Regions from separate parts of the Sphingomonas arabinosi genome, predicted to be linked through region 2. Evidence: riboswitches for the same ligand, from Rfam matches in the RefSeq annotation. Region 2 holds a riboswitch; the other holds the start of a gene.
What was found. A riboswitch is a leader RNA that binds a small molecule or an ion and turns the genes downstream of it on or off. The one in region 2 is predicted to bind cobalamin.
Positions count from the first base shown of each region.

Region 1: it holds a riboswitch for cobalamin, as region 2 does, so the genes downstream of both, U1708_RS04090 (HoxN/HupN/NixA family nickel/cobalt transporter) here and U1708_RS07610 (TonB-dependent receptor plug domain-containing protein) in region 2, are expected to answer to the same signal.

Region 1 is NZ_JAXOJN010000002.1:243,668-251,355, forward strand. Features, by position in the region: gene cobN (cobaltochelatase subunit CobN) at 1-1,248, opposite strand, end outside; gene cobW (cobalamin biosynthesis protein CobW) at 1,255-2,304, opposite strand; cobalamin riboswitch at 2,405-2,619, opposite strand; gene U1708_RS04090 (HoxN/HupN/NixA family nickel/cobalt transporter) at 2,779-3,828, opposite strand; cobalamin riboswitch at 4,011-4,227, opposite strand; gene U1708_RS04095 (S9 family peptidase) at 4,301-6,409, opposite strand; gene U1708_RS04100 (prolyl oligopeptidase family serine peptidase) at 6,406-7,688, opposite strand, start outside.
Region 2 is NZ_JAXOJN010000003.1:430,547-438,234, forward strand. Features, by position in the region: gene U1708_RS07600 (FecCD family ABC transporter permease) at 1-943, opposite strand, end outside; gene U1708_RS07605 (ABC transporter substrate-binding protein) at 1,095-1,895, opposite strand; gene U1708_RS07610 (TonB-dependent receptor plug domain-containing protein) at 1,892-3,790, opposite strand; cobalamin riboswitch at 3,906-4,105, opposite strand; gene U1708_RS07615 (TonB-dependent receptor) at 4,360-6,423, opposite strand; gene U1708_RS07620 (DUF4126 family protein) at 6,472-6,936, opposite strand; gene msrB (peptide-methionine (R)-S-oxide reductase MsrB) at 7,153-7,602, shown strand.

The DNA of each region.
Region 1 (7,688 bases), on a different contig from region 2:
GGCCTCGGTGAGGTCGGCGAGGATCGCCTGCGTCGAGGCGAGTGCGTCGAGACCGACGGCGTGCGCCATCTGGTATGTCTTGCCGGGGTAGGTCGAGAGGACGATCGCGATGCGGTGGTCGGAGACGGGTTTGCTGGCGAGGTTCGTCCAGGCTTCGATCCGCGCGGCGATCGCGGTGATGCGCGCGGGGTCGGCGCGGTGTTCGCGGCGGGTGTATTCGAGGTCGCCGTCCCTCGCCGCGGCTGCCTTGAAGCTGGCGACGCCGGCCAAGAGGCGGCCGTCCACTTCGGGAAGGACGACGTGCATGGCGAGGTCGGCGGGCGACAGGCCCCGGGTGGCGCCAGCCCAAGCGGCGCGGTCGGAGGTGGCCAGCGCGATCTGGAAGACGGGGACATCGGCGACGTCGAGTGGGGTCGTGTCACTCGCGCCGCGTGCGGAGAAGGCGGTGGCGTTGACGATCGCGGCGGGCTTCAAAGCTCGGACCCAGTGGCCCATCCAGCCGGCCGCATCCGGTGCCTTGAGCGAGGGCGCGAAGAGGCCGATGACGTCGAAGCCTCGCGCCGTCAGTTCGGCGTGGAGCGCTTCGATCGGGTGGAGGTCTGCGGCGGTCAGGTAGGAGCGGTAGAATACGACCAGCACGCGGGGGCGGTGCGCGTTGAGCGCGAACGCGGCCGGGCACGTCACGCCATCGTGCGGTTGCCAGCCGCCTACATCGGCGATCGCACGGACTCCGGTGACCGGGCCGGCATAGCAACCGGCGGCCAGCGCGAACTGCGCGAGTGCCGCCTGCGCCGCAACCGCGCCGCCGGTGTCGCAGAGATGAGCCAGGCGGCGGAGCGTCGACAGCGGGATCGTCGAGGCGGCGTCGAGGCGCGTGTCGACGCGGCCGTCTGCGGCAAGGACGGCGAGCGCGATGCCCTTTTCCCGCGCGAGGTTTTCGACCTGTTGCAGGCCGTAGCTCCAGTACGAGCGGCCGCCGATCAGCCGGATCAGGATGCCCTTCGCGCCCGCCAGCGTCTGCTCGACATAGGTGTCGACCGAGAGCGGGTGCTGGAGCGCGGTCAGGTTCGCGAGGCGTAGCGACGGCAATCGGCTTCCGACGGCGTCCGCACGTCTCCAGCCCGCGGCGAATGCGCCGAGGTCGCCGTCGGAGAAGGACAGGACGACGAGATCCGCAGGGGATTGGGCGAGATCCTGCGGGACCGCGCTTTCCTCCAGCCCGTGGGTCTCGCGGAAGACGACGTGCATTGTGGGTCAGCCGTTCAAAGCGGCCTTGATGCGGGCCTCGTCGATGCGGTCGTGCTCGGCGATGACCACGAGCTGCGTGCGGCGCTGTTCGCCTGCGCGCCATGGGCGATCGTATTGCGTGCGGACGCGGGCGCCGACTGCCTGGACGAGCAGGCGCATCGGTTTGCCGGTGACCGCCGCGTAACCCTTCACGCGGAGGATGTCGGCACTGCGGGCGAGCGCCTCGATCTTCGCGGTCAGGTCGGCGGGGTCGGCGATTTCCCCGAGCTCGACGACGACGCTGTCGAAATCGTCATGCTCGTGGTCGTCCTCGCCGTCGTGGTGCGAGGGGCGGCTGGCGATGTCGTCTTCGGCTGCGGCGTTGAGACCGAGGATCACGCGCGGATCGATGATGCCGTCGGTCAGGTCGATGACCGGGAGCGGCCGTGCGGACTCTGCGGCGATCACCGCGCGCGCCTTGGCGACGCCCTCGGGGCCGGCGAGGTCGACCTTGGTCAGGAGTACGAGATCTGCGCAGGCGAGCTGGTCCTCGAACACTTCCGAAAGCGGCGTCTCGTGGTCGACGCTGGGGTCGGCGGCGCGCTGGGCGTCGAGCGCGGCCACGTCGGGGGCGAAGCGACCGGCGGCCACCGCTTCGGCATCGGCGAGTGCGATGACGCCGTCGACGGTGATGCGCGAGCGGATCGCGGGCCAGTCGAATGCCTTGAGCAGCGGCTTGGGCAGCGCTAGGCCGGAGGTCTCGATCAGGATGTGATCGGGGCGCGGGTCGAGTGCAAGCAGCGTTTCGACGGTCGGGATGAAGTCGTCGGCGACGGTGCAGCAGATGCAGCCATTAGCCAGCTCGACGACGTTTTCGGCGGGGCAATCGGGGATCGCGCAGCCCTTGAGAATGTCGCCGTCGATGCCGAGCGTGCCGAATTCGTTGACGACGACCGCGAGGCGGCGGCCGTTCGCGTTGCGGATCAGGTGGCTGATGAGCGTCGTCTTGCCGGCACCGAGAAAGCCGGTGACGATGGTGACGGGGACCTTGGCCAGATTGTGGGAAAGATCGGGCATTGGTATTCTCCTGCAAGCACACGCGCGCACGACCGGACGGCCGCACGCGTTCGTCGCTCAGACGGAGTACCGTGCCGCGACCATCCCCTGGATCGTAGCAAGAGCGACCATTGCGCTGGCAGGTCTCCTGGCTCGCGGGTCGAGGCTCGACGTACGCCTTCCCAGGTTTCCCCAGTGGCTGCCCTCCGCAACGAAGGGCGTGTGCGTCTCGCTCACCGCTTACAGTTGCAGGGACAGCCGCGGCATTGGGAGGATATCCTCCCGCACCGCATTCCCATTCAAGCCCTTCCGGGCACCGGCGCGATCTGTGAGGTTCGGTGAAACCGAGCCTCGACGATGGGGTTAGAGGAATTCCGGGGGCGTGCCAATGCACTCCACCTCCGTCATCCTGACGAAAGTCAGGACCCAGAGCCACGCACGATTCGGTGCTTGGCTCTGGGTCCCGGGTCGAGCCCGGGATGACGAAGGAGCCTATTACCCGTGTCTCACTTCGATCTCGTCGAAGCGTTTCCAGCGGTAGATCGCGAAGCTCAGGACCCAGCAGAGGACGAACAGGCCGATGATCGCGAAGCCGAGGCCGTTGAAGTTCTCGCCGAGCGCGGCTGCCAGATCCCAGATGCCACCGGTCAGGCCGAGCTTTGCGCCGAGCAGCGCCAGCATCTCGATGCCGCCGATCGCGATCGCGACGATCGCGGAGATCAGCGTGATAGTGATGTTGTAATAGAGCTTGCGGATCGGCTTCACGAACGCCCATTCGTACGCGCCGAGCATGACGACGCCGTCCGCTGTGTCGACCAACGCCATGCCGGTCGCGAACAGCACGGGGAGGACGAGCACGGTGCCGATCGAGAGACCGTCGGCGGCCTGGCTCGCGGAAAGGCCGAGGATCGCGACCTCCGTGGCGGTGTCGAAGCCGAGGCCGAACAGGAAGCCGAGCGGGGCCATATGCCAGCTTCGGGTCACCAGCCGGAACATCGGGCGAAACAGCCGCGCGAGCAGGCCGCGACTGCCGAGCAGCAGGTCGAGATCCTCCTCGACATAGGTGCCGCCGCCGCGGACGTGGCCGAAGGTGCGCCAGACCGAGCGCAGGATGATCAGGTTCATGGCGGCGATGGTGAACAGGAACAGCGCGGAGATCATCGTCGCGACCACGCCGCCGACCTGCTTGAACGCCTCGAACTGCGACAGCGCGCTGGCGGTCAGCGCGATCGCGACGGCGGCGATCAGCACGATCCCGGAATGGCCGATCGCGAACCAGAAGCCGACGGCGATCGGGCGCTGGCCGTCCTGCATGAGTTTCCGCGTGACGTTGTCGATCGCGGCGATGTGGTCCGCATCGACTGCGTGGCGCAGGCCCAATCCCCAAGCCAGCAAGGCCGTGCCGAGCATGAGCGGTTGCGCGTGGAACAGCGAGAATGCCCAGCCCCAGGCGGCGATATTGGCCGCGACCAGGCCTGCGAACAGCCAGCCGACGCGCTTGCGGGTCGAAACCCGCGCCGATCTCTCGAGTGTTGAAGTCGTCATGCACAAACCCCGCAGCGTCCGACGAGGACCGGGGCCTGCCGCGAACGGCCGGGACATACGACGACCGGACGCCATGAGCGGCCGACGCACGACGCCGATGCGGCCCCCGCCACATGGTCGTCGCTCAGCCAGTGTCACGCAGGCGGCGTTCACCGTGCCTCGGCCACCCCCTGGACCGGGACAAGAGCGACCAGACGCCGGCAGGTCTCCTGGCTCGCGGGTCGTTGCTCGATGCACGCCTTCCCAGGCTTTGCGGCCCAGTGGCTGCCCTCGCGCAGAGGGCTCGTGCGTCTCGCTCGCCGCTTACAGTTGCAGGGACAGCCGCGGCATAGGACGGCGAACCGTCCGCACCGCATTCCCAATCAAGCCCTTCCGGGCACCGACGCGATCACGGGAAACGGCTGGAAGCCGCATCCCGCGCGATCGGTACCCTGCTTTCGCCCATGTGCCAACGGGCGTGCCAACGGGCGTGCTATTTCGCGAGGCCGAGCTGTTGCAGCATGAACGCCTGCCATTCCGAATTCTGGCGATAGCGCTCGAACCGGCCGGACTTGCCGCCATGCCCCGCCTCCATGTTGACGCGGAACAGCAGCGGGTTGGTGTCGGTCTTCAGTTCGCGCAACTTGGCAACCCATTTGGTCGGCTCGTAATATTGCACCTGGCTGTCCCATAGCCCGGTGCCGACGTAGAGCGCCGGATACGCCCTGGCTTTGACGTTGTCGTACGGCGAATAGCTCAGCATGTAGTCGTACGACGCCTTCTGCGCGGGGTTACCCCATTCGTCGTACTCGAATGTCGTCAGCGGGATCGACGCGTCGAGCATCGTTGTCACGACATCGACGAACGGCACCTGCGCGATGATCAGCTTGTAATCCTGCGGCGCCATGTTCGCGACGCCGCCCATCAGCAATCCGCCCGCGCTGCCGCCCATCGCCGCGACGCGGTCCCTCGCGGCGTATTTCTGCGCGACGAGATACCGCGTGACGTCGATAAAGTCGGTGAAGCTGTTCTTCTTGTTGAGCAGATGGCCGTCGTCATACCAGCCGCGCCCCATCTCCTGCCCGCCACGGATATGCGCGATCGCGTAGACCACGCCGCGATCGAGCAGGCCTATGCGGCCCGGGTCGACGGCGGGGTCGCTCGAGATGCCGTAGCTGCCATAGGCGTATTGGAAGAGCGGTGCGGTGCCGTCGCGCTTGGTGCCCTTGGCATAGACCAGCGATACGGGGATCCGCGTACCGTCTCGCGCGGGTGCCCAGACGCGTTCGGTGACGTATTTTGCGGGGTCGTAGCCCGGCACCGGCGCGACCTTCAGCACGCGGCGCTCGCCGGTTTTCGCGTTAACCTCGTAGGTCGTCGTCGGCGTCACGAGCGAGCCATAGGTGTAGCGGACCCACGGTGTTACGATTTCCTCGTTGACGTCGAGCGACATGCGATAGGCGCGCTCGTCGGCGGTCACCGCGGTCGACTTGCCCGCATCGTTGAGCACGCGGATCATGCGGTTGCCGCCCTCGCGCTGGTCGATCGCGACGAAACCGTCGAACGGCTTGAAGCCCTCGATGAAGACGGTGTCGCTGGCGGGCGTGAGGTCGCGCCATGCCGTCGTTCCCTTGGCTAAGTCGGCATCGGCGACGGTGACGAGCTTGTAGTTCTTCGCGTCCTTGTTGGTGCGGATGATCCAGCGGTTGCCGATGTGGTCCGCGCCGTAGCGGAACTCGCGCGCCCTTGGCGCTACGATCGTGAAGCTGGTCGGCGCGGCGGCGGGGGCGCAGCGTTGCTCGTCGCTGACCGTGCTGCCGACGCCGATGCAGATAAACTTGTCGTCGGACGTGCGCGAGACCTCCATCGAATAAGTATCGTCCTTCTCCTCGTACAACAGCCGATCGCTGGCGACGGGGGTGCCGAGGACGTGTGCCTTCACGCGGTAGCCCCGGAGCGTGACCGGGTCCTTCTCGACATAGAGGATGGTCTTGTTGTCGTCGGCCCAGACGACGTTCGGCTCGATGTTCGAGAGCGTGTCGGCGATCGTCGCGCCGGTCGTAAGGTCCTTCACCTTGAGGACATATTGGCGGCGGCCGACGGTATCTTCGGCCCAGGCGACGCGGGCGTTGTCGGCGCTTACCGCCCAGTCGCTGAGCGCGAAGAAGCTGTGACCTTTCGCCATCGCCGGCTCGTCGAACAGCGTTTCGGCAGGCGCGGTGCGGCTGCCCTTGCGGCGCTCGAGGATCGGGTAGTCGGCACCGGTCTGGAACCGCGAACCGTAATAATAGCCGTTCTTCGCATACGGGACCGAGCTGTCGTCCTGCTTGATGTGCGCGACGGTCTCCTCGTAGAGCTTGGCCTGAAGCGGCTTCAGCGCGGCGAGTTGCGCATCGGCATACGCGTTCTCCGCGGCGAGATAGGCGAGCATCTCCGGGTTCTTCCGCGTGTCGTCGCGCAGCCAGTAATAATCGTCCTCGCGCGCGCCGTTGGGCGAGGTCACCTGGAACGGCTTCTTCGCCACGCGCGGCGGCTGGACCTGCGCCACCGCCGCCGTCGAGACCAGCGCCACGCCGGCCAGCATCATGTGCCGTATCGTCATTGTGCTGCTCCCTGCGCCGGTGCCGTCGCTAGCGCCGGCTTCCGATATCGATCGAACCAGGCGATGATCGCCGATGCCTTCGCTGCGGATTGCGACGGTCTTGCGGCAAGGCCACCGTGGCTCGCGCCCGGCACCTTCACCAGCGCGGTCGGCACGCCGCGGATCTGGAGCGCCGCGTAATATTGCTCGGATTCGCTCACCGGCGTCCGGTAATCGTCGCCCCCGACCACCACCAGCGTCGGCGTCTTGACGTTGCCGACGATACTCAGCGGCGAGCGGTTCCAATAGCTCATCGGATCCTCCCACGGCAGCTTGGTGAACCAGTAGCGCGAGGTGAACAGCGTGTTGTCCATCGTCAGCGCCTCGCTGATCCAGTTGATCACCGGCTTCTGCGTCGCCGCGGCCTTGAACCGGTCGGTCTTGCCGACGATCCACGCGGTCAGCAGCCCCCCGCCCGAGCCGCCGGTCACGAACAGATTGTCGGGATCGGCCGTGCCCTCCGCGATCGCCGCGTCGACCGAGGCGATCAGGTCGTCGTAATCCGCGGCCGGATAGGTCTTGTCGATCAGGTTCGCGAACTCGGCGCCATAGGAGGTCGAGCCGCGCGGGTTGGTCCACAGCACCGCGTAGCCGGCTGCGGCGTAAAGCTGCATGTCGGTCGCGAAACCGGGTCCGTACGCGGCGTTCGGCCCACCGTGGATTTCGAGGATCAGCGGCACGCGCTGCCCCGCTACGCGTCCCGGCGGGGTAGCGAGCCATGCGTCGATCGGCCGACCGTCGGGCGCGGTCACGGCGATCTTGCGCACCGAAGCGAGCGCCTTCGATCCGGTCAGCACCGCGTTGAGTGTCGTCAGCCGGCGCGGCTTGCCGCCCGCCAGCACCCAGACGTCGGCAGGTGCGCTCGCATCGCCACCGGTATAGGCGATCGTCCCGCCCTTCGAGACCGAGAACTCGCCGCCGGTATAGGGCCGGTCGAGCCCGCCGCCCGCGACATTGTCGATCAGCGGCGTGACGCGGCCGTCGACACCGACGCGGGCAACGCGGCGCTGGCCGTGATCGTCATAGCTCGCATACAGGCTGCGGCCGTCGGCGGCCCACACCGCATCGTCGATCGCGCGGTCGAGCGTGGCGGTGAGCGAGCGCGGCGAGGCGGCGTCGCGGTCGCCGACATAGAGTTGCGTGTTCTCGTAGCTACGGCGCTTGTCGTCGAAGCCGAGCCACGCGATCTTCGAGCCGTCCGGCGACACGCGCGGCTGCGCATCGGGACCGTCGCGCGTCG
Region 2 (7,688 bases):
TGACCAGCAACCCGAGGAAGAACGGCGCGCCGATCATCGCCATCGCGACACCGAGCCGGACTTCGCCTGCACCGGGCGCGAGCCGGACCAGGCTGTCCGCCGCCAGCACCAGCGCCGCTCCACCGAGTGCGGAGGGCAACAACAACGCGCTCGGGCGGTGGCCGAAGATCGGTCGCAGCAGATGCGGGACGACGAGACCGACGAAGCCGATCACGCCGGTCACCGCGACCCCGGCACCGACGACGAGCCCTGTGCCCAGCACCACCAACAACCGGACGCGCCCCATCCGTATGCCGAGCGACCGCGCAGCGGCCTCACCCAGCGCCAGCGCATCGAGCGATCGACCGGTGAGCAACAGCAACACCGCGCCGACCACCATCGGCGGCAGCGCGAGCGTCACGTCGTCCCAGCCACGATCGGTCAGCGCGCCCATGATCCAGTCGATCACCTCCGCGACCGCATAGGGGTTCGGCGCGATCGAGATCAGGAACGCGGTCATCGCGCCGGCGAGACTCGACAGCACCGTGCCCGCGAGGATGAAGGTGATCGCGCTCGGCGACCGCCATGTCAGCGCGGCGAGCAACGCGACCGCGCCGCCTGCACCCAGCATCGCGGCTGCGAAGATCGCGGGGCCGGAGCCCAACCCGAAGACGATCGCCGCGACCGCTGCTAGCGCTGCGACCGATGACACGCCGACAACTGCGGGATCGGCGAGCGGGTTGCGGAGATAGCCCTGCAACACCGCTCCCGAAAGGCCGAGCGTGGCGCCGAGCGCAAGCCCCAGCACTGCACGCGGCAGGCGCAATTCGAGGATGATCCACCAGCGCGGGTCGCTCGAGAACCAGGCGTCGAGCGGTACCCAGACTTTCCCGCAGCCGAGCGAGAGGGCGAACAGGAGGACGACCAGCAGGCCGAGGGCGATGAGTTTGACCGTGCGGGTCATCACAGGTCCACCGCAAGCATACCGAATACCGCCGCCACCCCGGCGAAGGCCGGGGCCCAATTGGAGGACGATCGTGACGGCGCGCAGCACTCCTTTATGTCCGCCATTCCAATTGGGCCCCGGCCTCCGCCGGGGTGGTGTATGTGAGGTATCACAGCCCCGCCCTTATCGCGGCGAGGCGCTCGAGAGCATGCGGGATCGTAGGCCCGCCGCAATTAATCAGCACGCGCGGAAAAACCGCTTGCGGCGTGCGCGGCAGCAGACGGCGGCGCAGCGCGGTACCGCGGCCGACGCGTTCCGGGGCGATCACGATGGCGGGTGGCTGAGTCACGATCGTCTCGGCGGACAGCGTGCCGGTATGCGTCAGGCCATAGCTCGCGGCGGCATTACGGAAGCCGACGCGGGTCATCATCTCGTTCAGCAACGTGCTCCCTCCGGTCGCCAGATCGCCGCTGATATAGAGCAAAGCGCTCGGCGAGGGTCCAGTCGTGCGGCTCCAGCGCGTCACTGCACGATCGATCTCGGCATTGATCCGCGCGCCGCCCATCGGCGCTCCGGCGGCCTCGGCGATCTGCGTGACCTGCGCCTGGCTCTCGGCGATCGAGTCCGGGATGCCGACCAAGAGCGTCTTCAGACCGGCCCGCGCATACGCCGCCTGGGTCGCGGGCGGCGTATAGGTGCTGGCAATGACCAGATCGGGGTGCAGCGCGATCACTTCCTCCGCGGTCCCGGCGATCCCGCGAAACCGCCGCGCGACCGCGATCGGGATCGAGGTCGCGGAGGGGTCCTGCGAATAATGGCTGATCGCGGCAATCCGCGCGGGCGGCAGGATACGGATCAGCACCGCGTCCACGCACGGATTGGTCGAGACGATCCCCCCGCCGCCGCCCGATACTGGGGACTGTGCACAGCCCCCGAGCAGGAGCGCAAGTAGGATCGCCCCGTGCCTCACTTCAAGCGCAACCGCACGCCGCCATAGGCCGCGCGGCCGTAATTGCCGTAGCCCGCGATCGTCTCGTACCGCGTGTCGGTCAGGTTATCGACGCGGCCATAGACCGCGAACCGCTCGCCGATAGGCAGTTCCGCACGCACGCCGGCCAGCGCATAGCCGTCGAGGCGCGCGGTGTTGCCGACGTCATCGAAGCTGTCGCCGACCATCGTCACGGTGCCACCGACCGACAGCCCGAACGCGAACCTATAATTGGCGTCGACACTCGCGGTCTGCTTGGGACGGCGCGCGAGGTCGTTGCCGAAATCGTCGCCGACCGAGCGGTTCTCGGTGTCGATATAGCTGTAGTTCGCGGTCAGCGTCAGCGCATCGACCGGACGCAGCGCGAGCGTGAATTCGACGCCATCCGCTTCAGCACGGGCGACGTTGTCGTAGACGCCGAACGGACGGTTGGCGCAGATCGAACCGGGCGTCGTCAGCTCGGTCGGGCTGCAATCCCGGAAGTCGATCTGGTTGCGCGTGCGGCGATTGAAATACGTTACTCCGACGCGGGCCCGGTTGCCGAGGAAGGCTTGCTCGATGCCGACGTCGAAGTTGCGCGCGGTCTCCGGATCGAGGTCGCGGTTTCCGTAGTCGGAGAAGAGCTGGTACAAGGTCGGTGCCTTGAAGCCTTCGCCGTAGCTTGCCCGAACGGTGATGCCGGTGCGCAATGCCAGCGCGGCGTTCGCGCCGAACGTCGTGTGGCTGCCGAAATCGTCGTGATCGTCGTTGCGGACGCCGCCGGTAATCGTGAGGATGTCGAGCGGCTTGACGATCAGCTGGCCATACACGCTGGTGATCCCGGTATCCGCGAAGGTGAAGCCGTCGTTGAAACGGCTGTCTTCGCGCTCGACGCCAGCGACGATGCGGACTTGATCGAGCGGACGGAAATCGCCTTGATATTCATAGCGTTCGCTGCGGCCGCGACCGATGAACGACGGATCGTTGCCAAAGCTCGGGTCGTAATTATCGCGATTGATATCGGCGATCGTGAACGCCACGCGGTTGTTGAACCGACCATCGGCGAGGTTCGCGTGCAGCCCAGCATAACCGTACGCCTCGCGCGTTTTCGAATATTCGGGGGTGTCGGCGAACACGTAATCGGGTGCCGGGAAGCCATCGATCTCGACGCGGCTGTCGGCGAAATAGCCACGCAGGTCGAGGCCGATGCCCGGCGCGAACTCGATGCCCACGCGCCCGGTCGCGCCATATTGGCGATAGCCGTCGCGCTCGGTGCCGCTGGCCGCCGACGAGATACCATCGGTCTTCAAATACCCGCCGGTCAGCGATCCCGATACCGGCCCGGTCTTGCCCGACACGCCCGCGCTCGCGAACACGCTGTCGGCATAGCCGTATTCGGCGTTGGCGCGGGCCTGCACGCCTTCGGTCGGCGCGGCGGTGATGATGTTGACGACGCCGCCGATCGCCTGGCTACCCCACGGCACCGAGTTCGGGCCGCGCAACACCTCGATCCGCTCGACCGAGCTGGACAGCAGGTTGCCGAAGTTGAAGCCACCGCCGGTCGACGAGGGATCGTTGACGCGGACGCCATCGATCACGACCAAGGTCTGGTCCGCCTCGGCGCCGCGGATGCGGACGCTGGTCAGCGCGCCGACAGTGCCGTTGCGCGTAACGGTGACGCCGGGCGTGGTCGCGAGCAGGTCGGATACGACGGTCGTCTGCCGGCGCTCGATTTCGGCGCGGTCGATGACGGTTACCGCCTGGCCGATCTCGCTCAGCGGTTGCGCGGCGCGGGTCGCGGTGACGATGACTTCGGGGGCGTCGCTATCGGAAATGGTCTGGGAATGAGCAGGCGCGGCGATCGTCGCGGCGCTCAGCAGAAGGAAGAATTTCGTCATGGGGCACGTCCTGGCAGAACCGCCCGCGACCATTCGCGGGAGCGGCAGACGTCTCTCGCTCGAGGAAACCCGGCTGGACCGGAGCACTCGTCCGCGCCGGACACCCGCCCGCGCAGTGGATCGACTGTGAGAGGCAGGTCTCCTGGCTTCCGGGTCACCGCGCCCACCCCGCCTTCCCAGGTCGAAACCCAGTGGCATATCGGGGTGGCCGCTATCCGGTCACAGTTGCGGGTACAGCGCCGGTCTTGCGGACATATCCGCGCACCGACTTCCCTTTTGATCCCGTCGCCGGGAACCCTTCACGGTGGTGGCATTAGTCGCAGCGTATGCACGGGTCAACGCGGAGCCTACTCATCCTCCCCCGCCTGAGGGCGGGTAGCGCTGGGTCAGCAGGTTCACGGTCCATCGCACCACCCCGGCGAAGGCCGGGGCCCGATTGGGGGACGTCGATAACGGAGCGCCGTGGCTCGTTATTGCCACCTTTCCAATTGGGCCCCGGCCTTCGCCGGGGTGGTGGGTCTTACCTGACACCTGTGCCTGCCCACATCGTCCTCCCCCACGGGAAAGTATCAGCGCCCCCCGTAGCGCAACCCCACCCAGATCGTCCGCGGCGTCGCGCGCTCGACGATGTTCGCGCCGCTGATGCCAGCCTCGACGCGCTCGTTCAGGAAATTCTCCGCCCGGAACTCCGCAACCAGCGACCGCATGATCGGCAAAGCCGCATACGCATCCAGCGTGGTCGCAGGATCGAGCACCCGCGTATTCTGGTCGTCGTCGAACTGGCGCGCGATATGCCGCACGGTCAGCGATACCGCCGCCGCATCGCGCCGCCAGTCGACCGTTCCCGACACCTGATCGCGCGGCGTCTGCGCCGGTCGCAAGCCATTCAACGCAGCGGTGATCCCGGACCCTTCGACCGTCGAGTTCGTATGCGACCACGACGCCTGCACGCCGACCGGACCGGGCCGATATGACGCATCCAGCTCGAACCCATGCGCGCGGATCGCGTCGAGGTTCTGGCGAACGCGGTAGGTTGCTACCCCCGGCAACACCTGTACCGGATTGGTCGTCGTGACGTTCGCCACGGCATCCTTCAACCGGTTGTAGAAATACGTCGCGGCGATGCTCACCCCCGGCGCAGGCGTCAGCGTCACCCCGCCCTCGACGCCGGCCAGCCGCTCCGGCGACAGGAGCGCATTCGCTGCGGTCGCATCGTTGCCGACCCGGAACGGCCGATACAGCTCATTGAGCGTCGGCAACCGCCACCCGCGATACCCGGCAACCCGTAGCGTAATCGCCTCGACCGGCTGGTACGCCACGCCCGCCCGCCCGGTGGTCTCGCTACCGTCGCGATCGGCATACCGAAGGTCGGTCAACGCGGCGCCGCCCACGAGCGGCCGTTCGGACAGATAGCCGCCATCGATCGACCACCAATCGACCCGTCCGCCAAGGCTGAACGTGAAGTCGCCCGCCACCAGGCTTCCATCCGCGAACACGCCCGTCGTCGTCGTGCTCCCCCCAGCCTCGCGCCGCCGCGTCGGCGCCGCGTTGACAAAGGTATAAAGCTCCTGCGTCTTGCCGCTGACATCGCGAACATCCGCTCCGAGCCGAAGCGTAATGCTCTCGCCCAGCGGCGGCAGGACCTCGATCCGCCCGCCGAGCCCGGTCGCCGGCGTATTATATTGGTCGAGTGACTGGATCGCGGTCGTTCGCGCGGCATTGATGCTGTTGAAGCTGCTCGCAAACGCCCGCGTCTGCAGATACGCCAGCGCTGAATACCCCCAGCGCCCGCGCCCGATCAGCCGGACGCTCGCATCCGCCCCCTCGCTCTTGTTGTCGGTGAAGTCGCTCCCCCGGTCGCGGCGATCGGTGAACGCGCTCGCATTCATCTGCAATTCGGTCTTCGCGTCGATCCCGACCACGGTCCGCAGCGCCCCCGACGCCTGCTCATATGGCGCCGGACGATCGACGATCCCGCGGCTCTCCTCGACCGTCGGGGTGAAGCCATCACCGCGCGCGTAAGCTCCGGACAAGGTCGCAAACCCCGATCCCCGCACCAGCGCCGCAGAACCCTGCGCATCGACCGAATCGCGGCTGCCATACGCAACGCTGCCCTGGAACGGTGCCGCCTGATCCGGCGTCGCACTCTCCAGCTCGACAGTCCCGGCCAGAGCCCCCGGCCCCTGATACCCGCTCCCGCCGCCACGCGTCACACGGATACGCCCGAGCCGCCCCGTCGCATACGCCGGGAACGCGACCCACCCTCCGAACGGATCCGCCTGCGGTACGCCGTCGAAGATCAACAACGCCCGGCTCGACGCATTGCCGCCGATCCCGCGCAACGAAATCCCCTGGCTGGTCGGGTTGGCACTGCGCGAATCCGACCGGCGGAATTGCTGGAGCCCCGCGACGTCGGCCAGCACGCTCTCCAGCCGGTTGCTTGCGTTCGCCTGGATCCGATCGCGGTCGATCGTGACGATGTCGTACGCGCGATCACCGGGCGCATCGGCAAGCCCGCGCCCGGTAACGACGATGTCAGCCGATTGGTCGGCAGGCGTCGCGGTCGTCTGCGCGACCGCGCTACCAGACGAAATCAACACGAAGGCGAGCGTAGAGATTGAGATACGGATCATCGCCGCGGCATGGCAGCTTTTCCGCTCGCCCGGAATACGCCTCCGACGTCAGGCAGCCCCAAGTTTCGCGGCGTTTCGCGCAATTGCCGCCGCGCCCGCGAGAACCGCCGCATCCTCGACGAACCCGGTCGGTGTCTGGCCGTATTTCGACATTGCCGCCATCCGCGCACGCCACCCGGGATAGGATGCCGCCACCGCAGTCAGTCCGCCGACCGCCGCACCCAACCACCGCTGCCGCCGCGGGACGAGTGACGCGCCCGCGATCGCAGAGGTGACGAACCGCGCGGCAAGACCGATCGCGACGATCCGGTCGGGCGCCGTCTTCTGCTTGTCCCCCGCCATCTCGCCGATCGCGAGCGCCAGCGCGCCCGCTGCGACTACGGGATGCGACAGCAGCTTGGGCGCACCGTTGTCGATGGGCAGTTCGTCGCGAGCGGCGGCGATGGCGACGGCGGCGAGCGGCGTCATTGCACGCTGGCCTCCGACGAGGCCCATCAGGAAGGATGCGAGCATGATGATCTCCGAAAACAGGTTCGAGCGCCTTAACGCGCGCCGTGCCCGTGGGGTCCGCCAAGGACACGCCACGCACCGCCCGAGGACATCGCCGCCGCCACCGCGTTTTGGCTGGCGCCGACGCGCACTATATAACCGGGGTCAACCTGCCGGTCGACGGCGGCCCGCCCGCTTCGCACGGCCAACCGGCGCTCTCCCGAGCGCGAGAGGATCAACATGACCCACTACAAAAAAACCGACGAGGCGATCGCCAAGCTCACCCCCGAGCAGTTCCACGTCACGCAGCAGAGTGGCACCGAGCGGCCGGGCACCGGCGAATATCTCAACACGCGCGAGCCCGGTCTGTACGTCGACATCGTCTCGGGCGAGCCGCTGTTCGCGTCCGCCGACAAGTTCGATTCGCATTGCGGCTGGCCAAGCTTCACCAAGCCGATCATGCCCGAGCATGTCGCCGAGCTCCACGATCGCAGCCACGGCATGGTCCGCACCGAGATTCGTTCGGCGGGCGCCGACAGCCATCTCGGCCACGTGTTCGAGGACGGCCCCCAGGACAAGGGCGGCCTGCGCTATTGCATCAACTCCGCGTCGCTGCGGTTCGTCCCCCGCGCCGACATGGAGGCCAACGGGTACGCCGCCTACCTGCCACAGGTCGACGCGGCGGGCTGATTGACTACGTGACGGTGTGCCACGCAGGTACACCGTCACGGATAAATGGCGCTCCATTCAGCGCCCAGTGCAAGCTTCGCACCCAA